DNA from 4 places in the Variovorax sp. GW821-FHT06D12 genome. Region 4 is predicted to be linked to each of the others. Evidence: predicted binding sites of a transcription regulator. Region 4 holds the regulator's gene; each other region holds the start of a gene.
What was found. The regulator sigma-54, encoded in region 4, starts transcription at its own class of promoters, with help from an activator protein. The targets are predictions, from matches to a motif close to TGGCANGNAANCTGCTTT.

Region 1 (5,072 bases), on a different contig from region 4:
CACGGTCTTGCCGCGTTCGAGCACGATGGGCTTGAAGCCCATCTTCGCGAGCATCAGCGCCGCGAAGATGCCGCAGGGGCCGAAGCCGATCACCACGGGGCGCGTGGCGTCCGCAGGCGCCTGGCCCGGCGGCGTGTAGCGCATGTCGGGCGCGGGCTGGATGTGCGGGTGGCTGGCGTGCTTGGCCAGCAGCGCGGCTTCGAGCGCCGGGTCGGCTAGCTGCACGTCGCAGATGTAGACCGTGAGCAGGTCGACCTTGCGGGCGTCGAAGCTGCGCTTGTAGACGGTGTGGGAGGCGATCGCTTCGGGTGGAACGTCGAGCGTTCGGGCGATCAGGGTGGCCAGCGCGTCAGGCGCGTGGTCGAGCGGGAGTTTGAGTTCGGAGATTCGCAGCATGTCGTGGGGCTTGTGGTTATCAAGCAGACCGACGATTTTAAGCGCCCGAGGCGCTATGAAACTTGTAGCTGGATCAGGCGGGCAGGAAGCCTTCGACGGAGAGGTAGCGCTCGCCCGTGTCGTAGTTGAAGCCCAGCACCACCGCATCGGGCGCCAGCGAGGGCAGCTTCTGCGCAATGGCCGCGAGCGTCGCGCCCGACGAGATGCCGACCAGGATGCCTTCCTCGACCGCGCAGCGGCGCGCCATTTCGCGCGCCGGTTCGGCGTCGACCTGCAGCACGCCGTCGAGCAGCGAGGTGTCCAGGTTCTTCGGAATGAAGCCTGCGCCGATGCCCTGGATGGGGTGGGGTGCCGGCGCGCCGCCCGAGATCACGGGCGAAGCCACGGGCTCCACTGCGAACACCTGCAGCTTGGGCCACTTCTTCTTCAACACCTTCGCCACGCCGGTGATGTGGCCGCCCGTGCCCACGCCGGTGATGAGCACGTCGATGCCCTCGGGAAAGTCGGCCGCGATCTCTTCGGCCGTGGTGCGCACGTGCACGTCGACGTTGGCGGGGTTGTTGAACTGCTGCGGCATCCACGCGCCCGGCGTGCCGGCCACGATTTCCTCGGCGCGGGCGATGGAGCCCTTCATGCCGTTGGCGCGCGGCGTGAGGTCGAAGGTGGCGCCGTAGGCCAGCATGAGGCGGCGGCGCTCCACCGACATGCTGTCGGGCATCACCAGGATCAGCTTGTAGCCCTTGACGGCCGCGACCATCGCCAGGCCGATGCCGGTGTTGCCCGAGGTGGGCTCGACGATGGTGCCGCCGGGTTTCAGCGCGCCGCTCTTCTCGGCGTCTTCCACCATCGACAGCGCGATGCGGTCCTTGATCGAGCCGCCGGGGTTGGCGCGCTCCGACTTGATCCAGACCTGCTGCTTCGCATGGCCGAACAGGCGGTTGATGCGGATGTGCGGCGTGTTGCCGATGGTCTGGAGGATGTTCTGGGCCTTCATGGAATCTCCTTGGGTGCGAGGGTCGGATGGTCAGCGCGCATTGTGGCGCCCCCTGGGCCGGGTTGCACCCGGCCCGCGACCGTTTCAGCACGAGGGGATGGCGGGCCGTTGCGGTTCAGGCCTCCAGGGCTTCCAGCGGCCCGAAGAACTCGTAGCGAAGCTGCTGCTTCGGCACGCCGAGCGCCAGCCCGTTCGCATACACCGCCTGCATGAAGGGCTTCGGTCCGAGGAAGTACAGGTCGACGTCGCGGTCGGCCGGCAGCAGCCCGGCCAGCAGCTCGCGGGTGACGAAGCCGGTCGCGTGCGGCGTGTCGCTCTCGCGCGGCGCGTCGTAGACATACAGCGGCTTCACGTTCGCATGCCGCTGCGCGAGCGCGTCGACGCGGGCGCGGAACGCATGCGCGCCGCCGTGCCGCGCCGCATGGACGAAGTGCACCGGCCGGCCCGTGTGCGCCACCGATTCGAGCATGCTCATCGCGGGCGTGATGCCCACGCCGCCCGTCACCAGCACGAGGGGCCGCGCCTGCTCGCCGGCGGGCTGCAGCACGAAGTCGCCGCACGGCGCCTGCACCTGCAGCCGCGTGCCGACCGCGGCGGCCTCGTGCAGCCAGTTCGAGGCGCGGCCCCCTTCTTCCTTCTTCACGCTGATGCGGTACCACGGCTTGCCCGGCGCGTCGGACAGCGAGTAGTTGCGCCGCACCGGCTGGCCGTCGATCTCCAGCACCAGCGTGAGGTACTGCCCCGGCGAAAAGGCCAGCAGCGCGCCGCCGTCCACGGGCTCCAGGTAGAACGAGGTGATGACCTCGCTCTCGTCCTCGCGCCGGGCCACGCGGAATTCGCGCGTGCCGCGCCATCCGCCGGGCTGCGCCGCGTTGGCGCTGTAGACGGCTTCTTCCGCGGCGATGAGAAGGCCCGCCAGCGATTCGTAGGCCTCGCCCCAGGCGGCGATCACTTCGTCGGTGGCGGCATCGCCGAGCACCTCCTTCACGGCGCGCAGCAGGTAGTGGCCGACGATCGGGTAGTGCTCCGGCAGCACGCCCAGCGCGGCGTGCTTCTGGATGATGCGGGGCAGGGCGCCCGCGATCGCTTCGAGCCGGTCGATGTGCGCGCCATAGGCGATGACCGCGCCCGCCAGCGCGCGCGCCTGCGTGCCGGCGGCCTGGTGCGCCTCGTTGAAGAAGGCCTTCACCTGCGGATGGCCCTCGAACATGATCTTGTAGAAGTGGCTGGTGATGGCCTCGCCGTGGGCCTGGAGCGCGGGCACGGTGGACTTGACGATGGCGATGGTTTGCGGGTTCATGGTCTGGCGCTTCCTCTGTTGAGATGCCTTTGTCTTCTCACGATCCGTGCCAGCCGGAAGGCCTCTGCAAGTGCTTGACGCCATTGGGGATTTATTGGGCGTGGTCAAATTAGCAACAACTTCAGCGTTGTACTTATGACCACATTGCGTGTCGATTCGACCACCGAGGCCTCACCACCCGAGCCTGAGCCCGAAGCCGAGGCTGCCCGCTACCGGTCGCTGCTCGCCGCCGCGCGGGGACTGGTCCGCTGCGATGCCGCCGCGCTGCTGCAGCTCGACGTCGACGTGCTGAAGCCCATCGCGGTCGACGGCCTGAGCGATGAAACCCTGGGGCGCCAGTTTCCCGTCGCCGCCCATCCGCGTTTTGCGCGCCTGCTCGACAGCGAACGGGGCCTGCGTTTCGCGCACGACTGCAACCTGCCCGACCCGTACGACGGCCTCGTCGCCGGCCAGCCGGGCATCCTGCCGGTGCACGACTGCATGGGCGCGCCGCTGCGCCTGCGCGGCGCCGTCTGGGGCCTGCTCACGCTGGATGCGCTGGAACCGCACGCCTTCGATGCCGTGGGCCCGGCGCAGATGGAGGCACTGATCGCCCTCGTCGAAACCGGCATCGAGGCCGCCCACACGATCCGCGAGATGCAGGCGCGCGCCATGCGCGAGCAGGCCGTCGCGCAGGCGCTGCGTGCGGGGCGTGGCGCGCCCCGCGAACTGCTGGGCAGCAGCCCGGCGATGAAGCAGCTGTGCCACGAGATCGACACCGTCGCCGTGTCCGACCTCACGGTGCTGCTGCTCGGCGAAACCGGCGTCGGCAAGGACCTGGTCGCGCAGCGGCTGCACGCGCGCTCGCGCCGCAGCGAGCAGCCGCTCGTGCAGGTCAACTGCGCGGCGCTGCCCGAGTCGCTGGCCGACAGCGAACTCTTCGGCCACAAGCGCGGCGCGTTCACCGGCGCCGTGCAGGACCGCGACGGCAAGTTCGAGATCGCCGACGGCGGCACGCTCTTTCTCGACGAGGTCGGCGAGCTGCCGCTGAGCGTGCAGGCCAAGCTGCTGCGCGTGCTGCAAAGCGGCGAGGTGCAGCGCCCCGGCAGCGACCGCATGCGCAAGGTCGACGTGCGCGTGATCGCGGCCACCAACCGCGACCTGCCCGCGGCGATCGCGCAGGGGCGTTTTCGCGCCGACCTGTACCACCGGCTGTCGGTCTATCCGCTCGTGGTCGCGCCGCTGCGCGAGCGGGGGCGCGACGTGCTCGTGCTCGCCGGCAGCTTTCTCGAGGAGAACCAGCACCGGCTGGGCGCGCGCAACCTGCGGCTCTCGCCGGCGTCGAAGGCCGCCATGCTGGCGCACGGCTGGCCGGGCAATGTGCGCGAGCTCGAGCATGTGATCAGCCGCGCCTCGCTGCGGGCGTTCCGGGAACAGCCGCGCGGCTCGCGCTGGACGGCGATCGAACCGCATCACCTGGCGCTGGACAGCGCTGCCGTCGTCGGAAGCGCCATGGCAGCGCCCGTGCAGGCCCCGGCGAACGAACACGCGGGGCCTGCCATCGCTGGCGGCACGCTGCGCGACGCGACCGAGGCCTTCCAGCGGGCCTGGCTCTTGGAACTGCTCGCCCGCCACGGCGGCCGCGTGGCCAGCGCCGCGCGCGAGGCCGGCATCGACCGCAGCAACTTCCACCGGACCTTGCGCAAGCTGGGCCTGGTGCAGGCTGGCGACAGCGAAACGCCCGGTTGAAAGTCGGCGCGCGGCACCGCCTGAAGGGTCATTGATGGAGCGGGCGATAATCGAGCGGTGAAGCACGCCAGACCGCCGCTGGTGCAAGCCCGAAAGGGACGATGCTCTGCCTTCGGGCAACAGCATCGGGTCGAAAGATCGCACTGGAGGAACGTCCGGACTGCACAGGACAGCGCAGGAGTTAACGACTCTCCACCGTGAGGTGAGGATCAGAGCAACAGAGACGAGCCGATTCAGTTCGGGTGAAACGGGCAATCTCTGCGCGCAGCAACACCAAGTAGGCCAGTATCGAGGTGGTTCCGCTGAGCTGGCGGGTAGGTGGCATCGAGCCGTTTGGCGACAAACGGCCCAGAGTAATGGCGGTCACGCCGGGGTCTTCGCAAGAGGGCTCCGGTGCACAGAATCCGGCTTATCGGCGAGCTTCACACTTTTCTTTCCCTTCCCCCTTTTCCCTGGGCCGCGCGCTGACGTCGTGCGCGGCCACGTGCAAGACTTGGTAGAAACCCGTACAATTGTTAGCAAGCTAACTAATTGATAACGCCGTGGCCGATACCGAACCCATCTCCCCGTTGCGCGAACATGCGCTGATGCGGCTCGGCACCTCGCTGTCGGTGCTCCAGCGCGGCTACCGCGCGGCGGCCGACAAGGCGGTGG
Region 2 (5,072 bases), on a different contig from region 4:
ACTACGTCGTCCGCCGTCAGGCTGCCCCCGTGGAGATCGAGTCCGCAGCAGCTCGCGCTCCCGCACGCCCCGCGCCCACCTCGACAGCCGAGCGTCGCGAGCCCGTGCTGTCGCCCGCGCCATCGACGACACCCCATGCGGGCCAGGAATCGCAGTGGAGCCCCGCCGTGCTCCACGCCATCGAATGGCGTCGCTTCGAGGCCTTGTGCGAAGCGCTCTACGCACAAGCCGGGTTCACCACGCGCAGCCAATCGCATGGCGCGGACGGCGGCGTCGATATCTGGCTCCAGTCCAGGCACAGTGACGTGCCGCGCATCGTCCAGTGCAAGCATTGGCAGAGCAAAGCCGTGGGCGTCAAGGAAATGCGCGAGTTCCTTGGCGTGATGGCTTCGCACCAATTGAAGAGCGGCACCTACGTGACGAGCTCGACCTTCTCGGCGGAAGCGGCGGCGTTTGCGAAGGCGAACGGCATCCACGCCCAGGACGGCGCGGCCTTGCTCCGGCTCATCGGCCAGCGCACGCCCGAACAACAGGCGGCACTGCTGGCCGTGGCCTACGAAGGCGAATACTGGCGGCCCACCTGCGCGAGTTGCGGCACCAAGATGGTCGAAAGAAGCTCGTCCAAGAACGACGGCAGCTTCTGGGGCTGCGCCAACTATCCGAAGTGCAAAGGCCGGACGATCCCGAAGTCGAGGGCATCTGCAACGGTCTGACCGGAAAGCGCGCCATGGCCCATCTACCGATGTTCACCGAAGCCTGCCTCGACACCTCGTTCGCGCGCACCAGCGAACGCCGCGAAGCCCTCGCCTTGCTCAACACCCGCCTGCACCCCGTCCTGCAGAAAATCGTCGCCGCCGAAGTCGCCTCGGGCAACCGCGTCAATGGCGTCGGCATCGACTGGCCCGACCTGGGCTCGGTGCACGTGACGATGGGCAAACATTTCGGCGACCGCCACGCCAGCGCAGACGCCGCTTTCAGCCTCTGCGACGACCCGCACTACTGGCATGCCGACTACAGCACCGCGGACAAACCGCGGCACCTGCTGATCTGCTGAACTGAAGGGCGCCCGCCTCAGAGCGGCCTGGTCAGGTACACCGCCTCGCGCCCGACGATCGTTCGCTGCGCGGGCATGAAGATCGTGCAGTCGTCGCACGGCGCGCGGATTTCGTCGGGGCCGTTGGTGGCGATCAGTTCGCCCTTGGCAAAGGTCTCGAAACCGATCAGCGGGCGCACGAAGGCGAAGTCTTCCGACTTGATCACGTGCGTCTGGAGCAGCTCGAAGCGACGCTGCTCGCCGGGCGCGGGCACGGCCGGGTCCTTGTCGATGAGGCCGAAGTGCGCCAGGAAGTCGAGCGAGATGGCGGTGGCCAGCTCGGAGGCCGAGCGCAGGAAATGCTGGCCGCACTCGGCCACCAGCGCCACGCCCTTGCCGTCGGCCCGGCCATGCTGGCCGTGCTGGATCAGCGGCGTGCCCGAGCCCAGGCCGTCGGGCATCACCAGGTGCACCGACGGGCGGCCAATGGCCATGGCGGCCTCGGCGTTGCGGTCGAAGGCCGGGTACACCCAGAACGGGATCACGGGCTGGCTCGTGGAATGGATGTCGAGGATGTGGTCGGCCGCGCTCACCACCGGGCGCAGCTCGCGGGCACGGCGCAGCTCGGGGCTGTCTTCGCTGCCGTCGAGCCATTCGGGCGACCACACGCGGTTGAGGTTGTGCACCAGCTGGCGGCTGTCGAAAGGCAGCGCCTCGTTGAAGGACTCGTAGGCCGCCACGTTGGCGAAGCTGACGGTCAGCGTGCCGATCTTCGGGCGCACGCCGGTGTCGAGCAGGTGCGTGGCGGCGGTCATGCCGCAGATCTCGTTGCCGTGCGTCAGCGCATTGATCAGCACGTGCGGGCCGGGCTTGCCGGACTCGAAGCGGTGCACGTAGTCGATGCCGACGTTGCCCTCGCGGTAGGCGGACAGGTCGCGGGGGAGGACTTCGAGGGCGGGGGGAGATTGGGTCATTGGGGGTGGTGAACAGGTGGGATCGGAGGCCGCCGGCAAGTTTGCTACAGCTGGCAAATTCGTGCCGTGCGCCGCAAATCCCCCGTTGCGGCTCATGTCCTGAGCCGCATCGCCCTCACCAATTCACTTCGCGCTCCGGCGTCGCCGAAATATGGTGGATCGACAGGTCCGCCCCGTCGTATTCCTCTTCCTGCGACAGCCGCAGCCCCATGGTCGCCTTGAGCACGCCGTACACCACCGCACCGCCGATCAGCGCCCAGCCCACGCCAAGCAAGGTGCCGATCAGCTGCGCCCACAGGTTCACGCCGCCGATGCCGCCGAGCGCCTGCGTGCCGAAGATGCCCGCCGCGATGCCGCCCCAGGTGCCGCACAGGCCGTGCAGCGGCCACACGCCGAGCACGTCGTCGATCTTCCATTTGTTCTGGGTGCGGGTGAACATGAAGACGAAGATGGCGCCGGCCACGCCGCCCGCCACGAGCGCGCCCAGCGGGTGCATGAGGTCGGAGCCGGCGCACACGGCCACGAGGCCGGCGAGCGGGCCGTTGTAGACAAAGCCGGGGTCGTTCTTGCCCATGGCCAGCGCCACCAGCGTACCGCCGACCATGGCCATCAGCGAGTTGACGGCGACGAGGCCCGAGATCTTGTCGATGCTCTGCGCGCTCATCACGTTGAAGCCGAACCAGCCCACGCACAGCACCCACGCGCCCAGCGCCAGGAACGGGATGTTCGAGGGCGGGTGTGCGCTTAGCGAGCCGTCGCCGCGGTAGCGGTTGCGGCGCGCGCCCAGCAGCAGCACGGCCGGCAGCGCGAGCCAGCCGCCCACGGCGTGCACGACGACCGAGCCGGCGAAGTCATGGAACTCGTGGCCGGTGACCGAGGCGATCCAGCCCTGGATGCCGAAGGCCTTGTTCCAGGCGATGCCCTCGTACAACGGGTAGACGAAACCGACAATCACCGCGGTGGCGATCAGCTGCGGCCAGAACTTGGCCCGCTCGGCGATGCCGCCCGAGATGATGGCCGGAATGGCCGCCGCGAAGGTCAGCAGGAAGAAGAACTTCACCAGCTCGTAGCCGCTTCTTGCCGACAGTTCGGTGGCGCTGACGAAGAAATGCGTGCCATAGGCCACACCGTAGCCCACCAGGAAGTACACGATGGTCGACACCGAGAAGTCGACCAGGATCTTGACCAGCGCATTGACCTGGTTCTTCTTGCGCACGGTGCCCAGTTCCAGAAAGGCAAAGCCGGCATGCATGGCCAGGACCATGATGGCGCCGAGAAGGATGAACAGCGCGTCAGCGCCCTGTTTGAGTGCGTCCATGAGAGCTTCTTGCAGGTTTTTGGTTTGATTTGGTGCGTCGCACCCGAACGGCTCGGGGCGCCGGCGCAAGAAAGCAAAAATGGTGCCTGAAGGCTCTTGAATGGTGCGAAACGACCCAGGAATGGGCCGAATTCGCAGGACGCGCACCGGATCGGAACGCGCCGAAACGCTCAGCTGGCGCCGCCGCGCAGCGCGTCGCGATACCGCCGGCTGCAGGGCACGCTCGTGCCGTCGTGCATGTGCAGCCGGGCGTCGCCGCCGTCGAGCGGCTCGATCTCCTTGATGCGGCCCAGGTTCACCGCGTGGCTGCGGTGCACGCGCACGAAGGTGGCGGGGTCGAGCTGGGTCAGGAAGTCGGTGAGCGTGGCGCGCAGCAGGTAGTCGTGGCCGTTGACGTGCAGGCCGACGTAGTTGCCCTCGGCCTGCAGCCAGTCGATGTCGGTGGCGGCGATGAGGAATTCGCGGCGCAGCTTGCGCACGAGGAAGCGTTCGGGGCGGGCGGGCGGCGGCGCTGCCGGCGTTGGCAGTTCCTGTACCGAGGGCTCGACTCCCTCCCTCTCCTCCAAAGCCTCGGGCACCGGCGCCACGCCCTCTTCCGGCGGATCGAGCACGCGCGCCTCGCCCTGCAGCCGCAGCATGAAGAGCCGGTAGGCCCACACGCCGAAGACCATCGTGGCGTAGACGCGCACGTCCTTCAGGTATTCGTAGCCCCATCGCCCCATGGCGCCGCCGAAGTCGTAGGGCTCGCCGGCCGCCGCGTACACCGCGGCGCGCAGCCCGAACATCGCCGCGACGTGCGCCAGGCTCAGGAGCACGCTGGCCACCAGGTGCCCTGCAAGAAAGCGCACCCAGTGGTCGCGCGCCAGCGGCGACAGCCGGCGCTCCACGGCCACCAGCACCGGCACCAGGGCCAGCAGCGCGATGTGGCTCGACACCTCCCAGGTGACGACCTCCCAGTTCGCGCGCGGCACGGCGCGGCTGCGGGCGTCGATGAGCGCGACCACGGTGCTGATCGCGGCATGCACCGTCATCAGCACGATCCAGAAGCCGACCTCGACGTACCGCCGGATCGGTTCGTAGCGCTCGTACAGGTTCTTGTGCGGCTCGCTCATGCGGGGATTCTCGCGAACCGGGGGCCGGATTTCGTCCCTGGGGGCCACCGTTCGTCACAAATCCGGGCCGGTCCGTCCCGGCGATGGCCCCGGGGACGGGCGCGGGGGCCACGATGACCGCCGTTTCCTCGTTCCAGGAGCTCGCCATGCCCTCCGATTCCGTTCCCACGCCACAGCGCCGCCACGACATCGACGCCCTGCGCGCCCTCGCCTTCCTGCTCGTCATCCTCTATCACGTGGGCATGTACTACGTGGCCGACTGGCCCTGGCACCTGAAGAGCCCGCACGCGGCCGAGTGGCTGCCGTGGCCGATGCGGGTGCTGAACCTGTGGCGCATGGACCTGGTGTTTCTCATCTCGGGCGTGTCGCTCGGCTTCCTGAGCCGGGGCCAGGGCACCTGGGGCCTGCTGCGCAGCCGGGGGCTGCGGCTGATGCTGCCGCTGGCCTTCGGCATGGCGGTGGTCGTGCCCTACCAGGCCTACGCCGAGGGCGTGGCGCGCGGGCTGGTGGCGCCGGGCTTCGGCACCTTCCTGCTGCGCTACCTGTCGATGGGCGCGCCGTGGCCCAAGGGCGCGTTCGCGGGGGCGGAGTTCGGCATCACCTGGAACCACCTCTGGTACCTGCCCTACCTGTTC
Region 3 (5,072 bases), on a different contig from region 4:
GCTGTGGGTCAGCCCGCGCTTTCACCGGCTGCACCACAGCATCGGGCTGGGCCACGAGTCGCACGGCCGGAGCACGCTGGGCGGCCACAACTTCGGCGTGCTGCTGCCCTGGTGGGACATGCTCTTTCGCACCGCCAACTTCGAGAACCGCTACGACCCGACCGGCATCCGCGACCAGGTCGAGCCCGGCGCCGACGGCCGCCCGCGCGACTACGGCCAGGGCTTCTGGTCGCAGCAGTGGCTGGGGCTGAAGCGGCTGTTCGGCCGCGCCTGATCCGCCCGCAGGCCCGGCAGCGAGCGGGCCGGGGCCTTGCGCTATCCTCGAACCTCATGCGCCTGCTCCTCGACTCCTTCTGGCGCGCGGTGGCCTATTGCATGCTCCCGCGCGTGATCGTGCTGTCGCTCCTGCCGCTGGCGCTCATGGTGCTGCTGGCCGCGGGGCTCGGCTACTTCTACTGGGACGCGGCCGTCGCCTGGACGCGCGAGGCCCTCGACGCCTGGCCGCTGCTGTCCAGCTTCTGGGCCTGGATCGGGCGCCTGTTCTCCAGCGACGTCACGGCCGCGCTGGCGCCGCTGGTGGTGGTGTTCGGCGTCACGCCGCTCATCGTCGTGCTGTCGCTGCTCATCGTGGCCGGCTTCATGGCGCCGGCGCTCACCAAGCTCGTGGCCGAACGGCGCTTTCCCACGCTGGAGCAGAAGAAGGGCGCCTCCTTCTTCGGCAGCGTGCTGCGCTCGCTCGGCGCCACCGTCCTGGCGCTGATCGCGCTGGTGGTGTCGATGCCGCTGTGGCTCATTCCGCCGCTGGTGCTGATCCTGCCGCCGCTGATCTGGGGCTGGCTGACCTACCGGGTGATGAGCTTCGACGCGCTGGCCGAGCACGCCAGCCCCGAGGAACGCGCCGCGTTGCTGCGCGCCCACCGGTTGCCGCTGCTGTGCATCGGCGTGCTGTGCGGTTACCTGGGCGCGGCGCCGAGCATCGTCTGGGCCTCGGGCCTCTTGTTCGCCGCCGCCTTCTTCGTGCTGGTGCCGATCGCCATCTGGATCTACACGCTGGTCTTCGCCTTCTCCGCGCTCTGGTTCGCGCACTACTGCCTCGACGCCCTGACCCAGCTGCGCGCCCAGCGCGCGGCGCAGCAGCCCGCGGCCGGCAGCGGCGACGCACAGCAGACGCTCGAGGCGGCCGAAGCCACCGAGGCCAACAAGGCCGCTCTTTCTCAATGGAGTTCTCCATGACACGCGCATTCGGTCTCATCGTCGTCGGCGACGAGATCCTTTCCGGCAAGCGGGCCGACAAGCACATGGCCAAGGTCATCGAGCTGCTGGCCGCGCGCGGCCTGCAACTGAGCTGGGCCGAGTACGTGGGCGACGAGCCCACGCGGATCACCGCGGCCCTCATGCGCGCCTTCGCCTCGGGCGACATCGTGTTCTCGACCGGCGGCATCGGCGCCACGCCCGACGACCACACCCGCCAGTGCGCCGCCCAGGCCCTGCGCGTGCCGCTGGCGCTGCACCCCGAGGCCGAGGCGCTGATCCGCGAGCGCATGCAGGACACGGCCCTGGAGCAGGGCGTGCCCTACGAGCCCGACCGGCCCGACAACATCCACCGCCTGAACATGGGCGTGTTTCCGCAGGGCGCGTCGATCATCCGCAACCCGTACAACAAGATCCCGGGGTTCAGCGTCGAGCACGTGCATTTCGTGCCGGGCTTCCCGGTCATGGCCTGGCCCATGATCGAGTCGGTGCTCGACAGCCGCTATGCCGATCTGTTCACCCGCAACGCCATCGCCGAGAAGTCCGTGATCGTTTTCGGTGCGATGGAAGCCACCCTCACGCCCCTGATGCAGGCCATCGAGCAGGCCCACGCCGGCATCAAGGTGTTCAGCCTGCCCAGCGTGGATCACCCGCAGTACGGGCGCCACATCGAGCTGGGCGTCAAGGGCGACCCTGCGAAGCTCGATGCCGCCTATGGCCAGCTCATCGAAGGTCTGCACACTTTCGATGCGAAGCTTGGCCCTGAATTGGTGCGTTAATCTGCATTGCACCAATTTGGTGATTTTTTCCTTTTCCGGCAGCCCCTGGGCCGTCACCCGGGCCTCATCCGGCGGGGTGACAATGGCACAGAAACTGCATCCTCCCGTCCCTGTATTCCTAACCACCATCCAACTCAGGAGAAACTGATGGCAAAGACCGTCGCCGATGTACTCAAGCTCGTCAAGGAAAACGAGGTCAAGTTCGTCGACTTGCGCTTCACCGACACCCGCGGCAAAGAGCAGCACGTGACCGTGCCCGTGTCGCACTTCGATGAAGACAAATTCACCTCGGGCCACGCGTTCGACGGTTCGTCCATCGCCGGTTGGAAGGGCATCGAAGCCTCGGACATGCAGCTCATGCCCGACCCGAACACCGCCAACATCGACCCGTTCTTCGAAGAAACGACGCTGATCCTGACCTGCGACGTGATCGACCCGGCCGACGGCAAGGCCTACGAGCGCGACCCGCGTTCGCTCGCCAAGCGCGCCGAGGCGTACATGAAGGCTTCCGGCCTGGGCGACACCGCCTACTTCGGACCGGAACCCGAGTTCTTCGTGTTCGACGGCGTGCGCTGGAAGAACGACATGTCGGGCTGCTTCGTGAAGATCGAGTCCGAAGAAGCCTCGTGGAACACCGACAAGGAGTTCGAGCACGGCAACAGCGGCCACCGTCCCGCAGTCAAGGGCGGCTACTTCCCGGTGCCCCCGGTCGACAGCTTCCAGGACATGCGCTCGGAAATGAGCCTGGTGCTCGAATCGCTGGGCATCCCGGTCGAAGTGCATCACCATGAAGTGGCCAACGCCGGCCAGCTCGAAATCGGCACCCGCTTCAGCACGCTGGTGCAGCGCGCGGACTGGGTCCAGCTGCAGAAGTACGTGATCCACAACGTGGCCCACGCCTACGGCAAGACCGCCACCTTCATGCCCAAGCCCATCGTCGGCGACAACGGCTCCGGCATGCACGTGCACCAGTCGGTCTGGAAGGACGGCAAGAACCTGTTCGCCGGCGACGGCTACGCAGGCCTGTCGGACTTCGCGCTGCACTACATCGGCGGCATCATCAAGCACGCCCGTGCCCTGAACGCCATCACGAACCCCGGCACCAACAGCTACAAGCGCCTGGTGCCCGGCTTCGAAGCCCCGGTGAAGCTGGCCTACTCGGCCAAGAACCGCTCGGCCTCGATCCGCATCCCGTTCGTGGCCAACCCGAAGGGCCGCCGCGTCGAAGCGCGCTTCCCCGATCCGCTGATGAACCCGTACCTGGGCTTTGCCGCGCTGCTGATGGCCGGCCTGGACGGCGTGGAAAACAAGATCCATCCGGGCGAAGCCGCCAGCAAGGACCTGTACCACCTGCCGCCGGAAGAGGACGCGCTGATCCCGACCGTCTGCCACAGCCTGGACCAGGCCCTGGAGCACCTGGACAAGGACCGTGCGTTCCTGACCAAGGGCGGCGTGTTCACCGACTCGTACATCGACGCGTACATCGACCTCAAGATGCAGGAAGTCACGCGCTTCCGCATGGCGACGCACCCCGTCGAATTCGACATGTACTACTCGCTGTAAAAGGCGCCACAACGAGCCCGCCCCGGCGGGCAAGTAAGACAAAAGGACGGCCCCGGCCGTCCTTTTTCCTTGGTGCGGAACACCCTGTCGTGAGCGGGCCCGAATTGCATCAAAATGCGCGTTTGTCGCGCCCTCTCCGGATCCAAATGAAGACTGCCTCCCTGATTTTCCTGGCCGCCGCCTCGTTCGCCACCGCCACGGCGGCGCTCGCGCAAGAGCGCGTCTGGCGCTGCGGCAACGAGTACACCAACAACGCGACCGTGGCCCAGCAAAAGGGCTGCAAGATCATGGAAGGCGGCAACGTCACCGTCGTGCAGGGCACGAAGCCCTCGGGCGGCGGTGGTGGCAGCGCGTCGTCGTCGTCGGGCGGTTCATCCGCCGCGCGCGCCCCGGCGGGCAGCCCGCGTGTCGAAGGCGTCGACCAGCGCGCCCGCGATGGCGAGGCGCGCTCGGTGCTCGAGGCCGAGCTGCGCAAGGCCGAGGCCCGCCAGACCGAGCTCAAGAAGGAATACAACAACGGCGAGCCCGAGAAGCAGGGCAGCGAAGGCCGCAACTACCAGAAGTACCTGGACCGCGTGGCCGAGATGAAGGCCGAGCTCGCGCGCAACGAGAGCGACATCGCGGGCATCCGCCGCGAAATCGGCCGCCTGCCCGGCAAGCCGCAAGCGCAGTAAGCGGCGCGCAGTCCATGGTGTTCGGCAAGAAGGCGACTGGCGCCAATCCGCGCTTTCGCGCCTTCGACCTCTTGTCCACGCTGATCGCGGTGGTCAACAGCGACGGCTCGGTGCTGTTCGCCAACGCGGGCCTCGAAGACGCGCTGGGTACCTCGCGGCGCACGCTCGAGGGCTCGCAGTTCGGCGCCTGTTTCCATGAGCCGCAGGTGCTGCGCACCGCGCTCGACGGCGCCAGCAGCAACGACTTCGCCACGCTGCGCTACGAGGCCTTTTTGCGGCGCGTGAACCACGAGCTGATGCCGGTGCAGGTCACGCTCGCGCATGGCGACAAGAAGGGCGAACTCATCATCGAGATGTCGCCGCTGGAGCAGCAGGTGCGCCAGGACCGCGAGGAGCGCCTCATCGACCAGGCACAGGCCAACAAGGAGCTCATCCGCAACCTCGCGCACGAGATCAAGAACCCGCTGGGCGGCATCCGCGGCGCAGCGCAGCTGCTCCAGATGGAGGTCGAGTCGCGCGACCTCATCGAGTACACCCAGGTCATCATCCACGAGGCCGACCGGCTGCAGACGCTGGTCGACCGGCTGCTGGCGCCGCACCGGCGCCCGCACGTGGTGGGCGACGTGAACATCCACGAGGTGTGCGAGCGCGTGCGCTCGGTGATCCTGGCGGAGTTTCCGCGCGACCTGCACATCGAGCGCGACTTCGACGTCTCCATTCCCGAGTTCCGCGGCGACCGCGAGCAGCTCATCCAGGCCACGCTCAACATCGCGCACAACGCGGCGCAGGCCCTGGCCGAGCGCCG
Region 4 (5,072 bases):
CCGCGGCAATGCGCTACAAGATTCAGGGCAATCGCATCTGCGCCGTGATCACTGCGAGCAGCAACCCGATCATTGGGCCCGGCTTTTCATTCTGCGATGAGATTCTTGAGATCGACGAACACTCCGTGCGCTCTTACATGGCCTGGTTCGATACGGTCGAGACGAGATTTCGTGTCCCGAAGTCTCAAATGACCTGCGCGACTCCCGAAAAGCCACCGCTCCCGCGTTGAGGCTCGCCGCCAGCGACCATCTGCGGCAGCGCCATGCTTGCAAAGCCTTTCGCGAAGCACCGCTGCGCTACAGCAAGCTCTCGGGCGTGAGCGGCGCCAGCAGCTCGAGCATGGTGCGGTCCCAGAAGCCCGAGTCGGGTTCTTCGTGCAGCACGGTGGTCTTGCCGCCTTCCTCGCTGACCCATTCGATGCGCCGCGAGCCGACTGCGCCCGCATCGGCGCCTTCGGCAAAGCGCAGCCGGTAGGCGCCCTGCTGCTTGAGCACGTCGAGCAGCTTCAGGGTCTGCTGCGCCATCTCGGGGCTGCGGATGAACAGGCCGATCTCGGTGTTGTGGATCTCGGAGCGCGGATCGAAATTCATCGAGCCGACGAACAGGATGCGCTGGTCGATCACCGCCGACTTGGCGTGCAGCCGCCCCACCGACGTGCCGAACAAACCCAGCCGCACGCTGCGCCGCGTGCGCGCGGAACTCAGCTCGTGCAGCTCGGCGCCCAGCGCCAGCATGTCGGCGCGGTAGCGGCGGTAGGCGGTGTGCACCAGCGGTTCGTCGGTGGCAGCGAGCGAATTCGTGACCACGCTGATCTTCACGTTGCGCCCGCGGATCTCGCGCATCACCTCGAGCCCCGACGCGCCCGGAATCAGGTAGGGCGAGACCAGCGTCACCTCGCTGCGCGCGCGGCGCATCTGCTCGACCACGTTGTAGCGCACGCTGTCCACGTCGAGCAGCGGCACGCCGCCATACGACGCGGTCTTGCCGATCACGCGGTCGGGTGAATCGGCATAAGCCTCGGCGGTGGTCCAGATCAGGCCGAGCTTGCCGGCGTCGAGGTCGTCGGCCACCGGGCTGTAGCCGAGCAGGTCGTTGGGCGCAGGCCTGGGCGGCGGCGGCGTGGTGTCGGGGCCGGTGGCGGCGTCGAAACGGCGCTGCAGCTCTTCGCGCGGCAGGTCGGTGTGCACGACCGCGCCGATCGGACGCACGTGCGGGCTGTTCCAGTACTGGTCGAACAGCACGCCCAGGCGCGGGATCAGCGCGCCCGTGACGAAGGTGTCGAGGTCGATGAAGTTCGGGCCGGTGGTGCGGCGGAAGTACTGGTTGCCGATGTTGCGCCCGCCCGCCACCGCCATCGCGCCGTCGGCGATGAAGAGCTTGTTGTGCATGCGGCGGTTGACGCGGCTGAAGTCGAACAGCGACGCGGTGAAGCGCTTGAGCAGGCTGCCGCGCCCGGCCGGGAACGGGTTGAACAGGCGCAGCTCCACGTTCGGCGTGGCGGCCAGGCCGAGCAGCAGCTCGTCTTCGCCGGAGGTGTACAGGTCGTCCATCAACAGGCGCACGCGCACGCCGCGTTGCGCCGCATCGCGCAGGGTGCGCAGCAGGTAGCGGCCGGTCTCGTCGTTCTCGATCTGGTAGTACTGCACGTCGAGCGTGCGCTGGGCGCGGCGCGCGAGCTGGATGCGGGTGTCGAAGGCGAAGTCGCCGCCGGGCATCAGGCGAAAGCCGCTCAGGTCGGGGTCGGGCTGCGAGGCCAGCGCGATGCGGCCGAGCGCGGTGTCGTTCGAGACGGCGATGGCCTTGGTGGGCGGGCGCGGCGCCTCGTCGGGCAAGGTGGCGCAGCCGGCGAACAGCGATGCAGCCACGATGGCGAAGACCCAATGCCCACAACGCGACAGCAGGCGACGGGTCATCGGTGGCTTTCTACAGGGCCTTGCGAAGGTTGGCCGGCGCGATGCGAAGCGCTTCGCGGTATTTGGCCACGGTACGGCGTGCGCACTCGATGCCCTGCTCTTTCAGCATCTCGGAGATCTGGCTGTCCGACAGCGGCTTCTTGATGCTCTCGGAGCTCACGAACTGCTTGATGAGCGCGCGCACCGCGGTGCTCGATGCGTTGCCGCCAGTCTCGGTGCCGAGCGCCGAGCCGAAGAAGTACTTGAGCTCGACCGTGCCGAACGGCGTGGCCATGTACTTGGCGGTGGTCACGCGCGAGATGGTCGATTCGTGCAGGCCCAGCTCGTCGGCGATCTCTCGCAGCACCAGCGGGCGCATCGCGAGTTCGCCGTGCACGAAGTAGCTCTTCTGCCGCTCGACGATGGCGTTGCTCACGCGCAGGATGGTGTCGAAGCGCTGCTGGATGTTCTTGATGAACCAGCGCGCCTCCTGCAGCCGCTGCGACAGCGCCTGGCTGCCCTCGCCCTTGTGCGACTTGAGCGCACCGGCGTAGATGTCGTGCACGCGCAGGCGCGGCATGACCTCGGGGTTGAGCATGACGCGGAACTTCACGTTGGTGCCGCGCCCGGTCTTGGTGACGATCACGTCGGGAATGACGATGTTGCGCTCGACGTCGACGAAACGGCGGCCCGGCTTGGGTTCGAGCCGCGCAATGATCTGCAGCGCCGAGCGCACCAGCTCTTCGTTGGTGCGCGTGAGCGTGGCCAGGCGCTTGAAGTCGCGCCGCGCGAGCAGCTCCATCGGCTGCTTGCAGATCGCGATGGCGGTCTTGCGCACGAGCGCGTCGGCCTCGGTCTCGTCTTCGCTGGCGAGCGCCTTCAGCTGGATGCTCAGGCATTCGCCGAGGTCGCGCGCGCCGACGCCGGCCGGCTCCAGGCTCTGCAGCAGGCCCAGCGCCACCTGGAAGTGGTGCACGAGGTCGTCGAACTGGTCGTTGTCGTCGCCCGCCAGGCCCGAGGCCAATGCGGGCAGCGAGTCTTCGAGGTAGCCGTCGTCGTTGAGCGACTCGATCAAAAAGCGCAGCGCGGCGCAGTCGTTTTCATTGAGCCGCAGGCTCAGCGCCTGGCGGTGCAGGAACGACTGCAGCGACTCCTGGCTGCGCGCGAGTTCGGTGGCGTCGGCACGCTCGTCGTCGCCCAGGTTGTTCTGGCGCGCGGGCGCGTCGCTGCCCCACTCGCTGTCGTCGGGCGCCATGTCGACGGTGCCGTCGCCTTCCCAGTCGGGCTCGCGCTCGGCGATCTCGGCGGCGGGGCCGTCGGTGTCGGGGGTCGAGGTGGTGGTGTCGCTGGACGTGGAGGAAGTGCTGGCGGCGGACGGCGTGAACTCGGCCTCGCCCTCGCCCGCGTCGTCGCGCGGCACCGGCGCGTCGGCCGTGTCCAGCCCGAACTCCTCGCGCGCCGCTTCTTCCGCGGTGCGTTCGAGGAACGGGTTCTCGTCCAGCATCTGCTCGACCTCCTGGCTCAACTCGAGCGTGGAGAGCTGCAGAAGCCGGATCGACTGCTGCAGCTGAGGCGTCAAGGCCAGATGCTGCGAGACGCGAAGGGACAGCCCTTGCTTCATGGAGACCCGACCCTCCCTTACATGCGGAAGTGCTCGCCCAGGTACACCCTGCGTACCTCGGCGTTGTCGACGATCTCCGAGGGTGTGCCTTGTGCCAGCACGTGCCCGTCGCTGATGATGAACGCGTGATCGCAGATGCCCAGCGTCTCACGCACGTTGTGGTCGGTGATGAGCACGCCGATGCCGCGCTCTTTCAGGAAGCTGATGATCCGCTGGATCTCGATCACCGCGATCGGGTCGATGCCGGCGAAGGGCTCGTCCAGCAGGATGAAGCGCGGCTGGGTGGCCAGCGCGCGCGCGATCTCGACGCGGCGGCGTTCGCCGCCCGACAGCGCGAGCGCGGGCGAATCGCGCAGGTGGTCCACGCGCAGGTCGGCCAGCAGGTCGGCCAGGCGCTCTTCGGTGTGCTGCTTGGTCAGCGGCATCATGCGGCCGTTGGCGTCGGGCTCGCGCTGCAGCTCGAGCACGGCGCGCACGTTTTCCTCGACCGTGAGCTTGCGGAAGATCGAGGCTTCCTGCGGCAGGTAGCTCAGGCCCATGCGCGCGCGGCGGTGAATGGGCATGTGGGCGATGGGCTCGCCGTCGATGGTGATCTCGCCGGCGTCGGCGCGCACCAGCCCGACGATCATGTAGAACGAGGTGGTCTTGCCCGCGCCGTTGGGGCCGAGCAGTCCGACGACCTCGCCCTTTTGCACGTCGAGCGAGACGTCTTTCACGACCGTGCGGCTGCCGTAGCTCTTCTTGAGGCCGCGCGCCACGAGGCGGCTGCCCGGAATGCCGTCGGCGGTCTGGGTTCCTGCGGTTTCGATCACTTGCGCCCTTCCCCTTCGGTGCCGCCCAGCGTGGTGCTCGGGCGCAGCCCGGCGCCGGGCGCGGGGGTGGGTGCCGGGGCCGCAGGCTTCTTGCCGCCCGCTGCCGGTGCGGAGCCGGGCGCCGCTGGGGCCGGCGTGGCCTTCGGCGTGAGGATGGCCTTCACGCGGCCGCCACCGCCCGCCGAGACGCCGGCGTTCGGCGGCACGAGGGAGCCGTTGACGGTGTAGGTGTCGTTGCTCTGGTCGTAGACGATCAGCGCGCCGCTGCTCTCATCGTTGGCCGTGGCGCCGATCAGCCGACGCATGACGGCGCGGCGGATGAACTTGACGTTGTCGGCGCGGCTGTCGTACTCGATGACTTCCGACTCGCCCTCGATCCACTCGTCGCCGGCGTTGCGCTTCTGCTTGTAATAGGCCAGCTTGCCGGGCGCCGCCGTGACCACGCCGTACTGGTAGCCCTCGGCGTCCTGGCGCACGTCCAGCCGCGCGCCGCGGATGATGATCGTGCCCTTCGTGACCAGCACGTTGCCGGTGAACACGCTGGTCTGTTTCAGGTCGTCGTAGCGCATCGAGTCGGACTCGATGTTCATCGGCTTGGTGCGGTCGGCGGTCTCGGCCAGGGCGCCCGAGGCGGCACCGGCCAGCAACAGCGCACCGAAAGCCAGGCGGCCGAGGCGACGAAGGGTGGGGAATGTGGGGATGGAGGGCAATGTCATAAAGGCACGAAACTTGCTCTGAAACATTGT

Region 1: a site for sigma-54 is predicted at 2,725-2,742, ahead of hmpA (NO-inducible flavohemoprotein). Genes of this name have one in related genera too.
Region 2: a site for sigma-54 is predicted at 3,396-3,413, ahead of AC07SQ_RS30380 (ammonium transporter). Genes of this name have one in related genera too.
Region 3: a site for sigma-54 is predicted at 2,114-2,131, ahead of glnA (type I glutamate--ammonia ligase). Genes of this name have one in related genera too.

What each region holds. Positions count from the first base shown of each region.
Region 1 covers NZ_JBWKRI010000005.1:444,961-450,032, reverse strand. Annotated here, with positions in the region: gene AC07SQ_RS18370 (NAD(P)/FAD-dependent oxidoreductase) at 1-396, opposite strand, end outside; gene cysK (cysteine synthase A) at 470-1,390, opposite strand; gene hmpA (NO-inducible flavohemoprotein) at 1,506-2,690, opposite strand; gene norR (nitric oxide reductase transcriptional regulator NorR) at 2,826-4,418, shown strand; RNA gene rnpB (RNase P RNA component class A) at 4,478-4,846, shown strand; gene AC07SQ_RS18345 (MarR family winged helix-turn-helix transcriptional regulator) at 5,006-5,072, shown strand, end outside.
Region 2 covers NZ_JBWKRI010000013.1:112,474-117,545, forward strand. Annotated here, with positions in the region: gene AC07SQ_RS30365 (restriction endonuclease) at 1-713, shown strand, start outside; gene AC07SQ_RS30370 (hypothetical protein) at 728-1,054, shown strand; gene AC07SQ_RS30375 (M14 family metallopeptidase) at 1,072-2,007, opposite strand; gene AC07SQ_RS30380 (ammonium transporter) at 2,123-3,325, opposite strand; gene AC07SQ_RS30385 (LytTR family DNA-binding domain-containing protein) at 3,496-4,437, opposite strand; gene AC07SQ_RS30390 (acyltransferase family protein) at 4,551-5,072, shown strand, end outside.
Region 3 covers NZ_JBWKRI010000010.1:172,152-177,223, reverse strand. Annotated here, with positions in the region: gene AC07SQ_RS27700 (sterol desaturase family protein) at 1-274, shown strand, start outside; gene AC07SQ_RS27695 (EI24 domain-containing protein) at 331-1,233, shown strand; gene AC07SQ_RS27690 (competence/damage-inducible protein A) at 1,230-2,030, shown strand; gene glnA (type I glutamate--ammonia ligase) at 2,178-3,593, shown strand; gene AC07SQ_RS27680 (hypothetical protein) at 3,740-4,267, shown strand; gene glnL (nitrogen regulation protein NR(II)) at 4,282-5,072, shown strand, end outside.
Region 4 covers NZ_JBWKRI010000004.1:383,340-388,411, reverse strand. Annotated here, with positions in the region: gene AC07SQ_RS15470 (hypothetical protein) at 1-230, shown strand, start outside; gene AC07SQ_RS15465 (phospholipase D family protein) at 298-1,914, opposite strand; gene rpoN (RNA polymerase factor sigma-54) at 1,925-3,514, opposite strand; gene lptB (LPS export ABC transporter ATP-binding protein) at 3,532-4,326, opposite strand; gene lptA (lipopolysaccharide transport periplasmic protein LptA) at 4,323-5,042, opposite strand.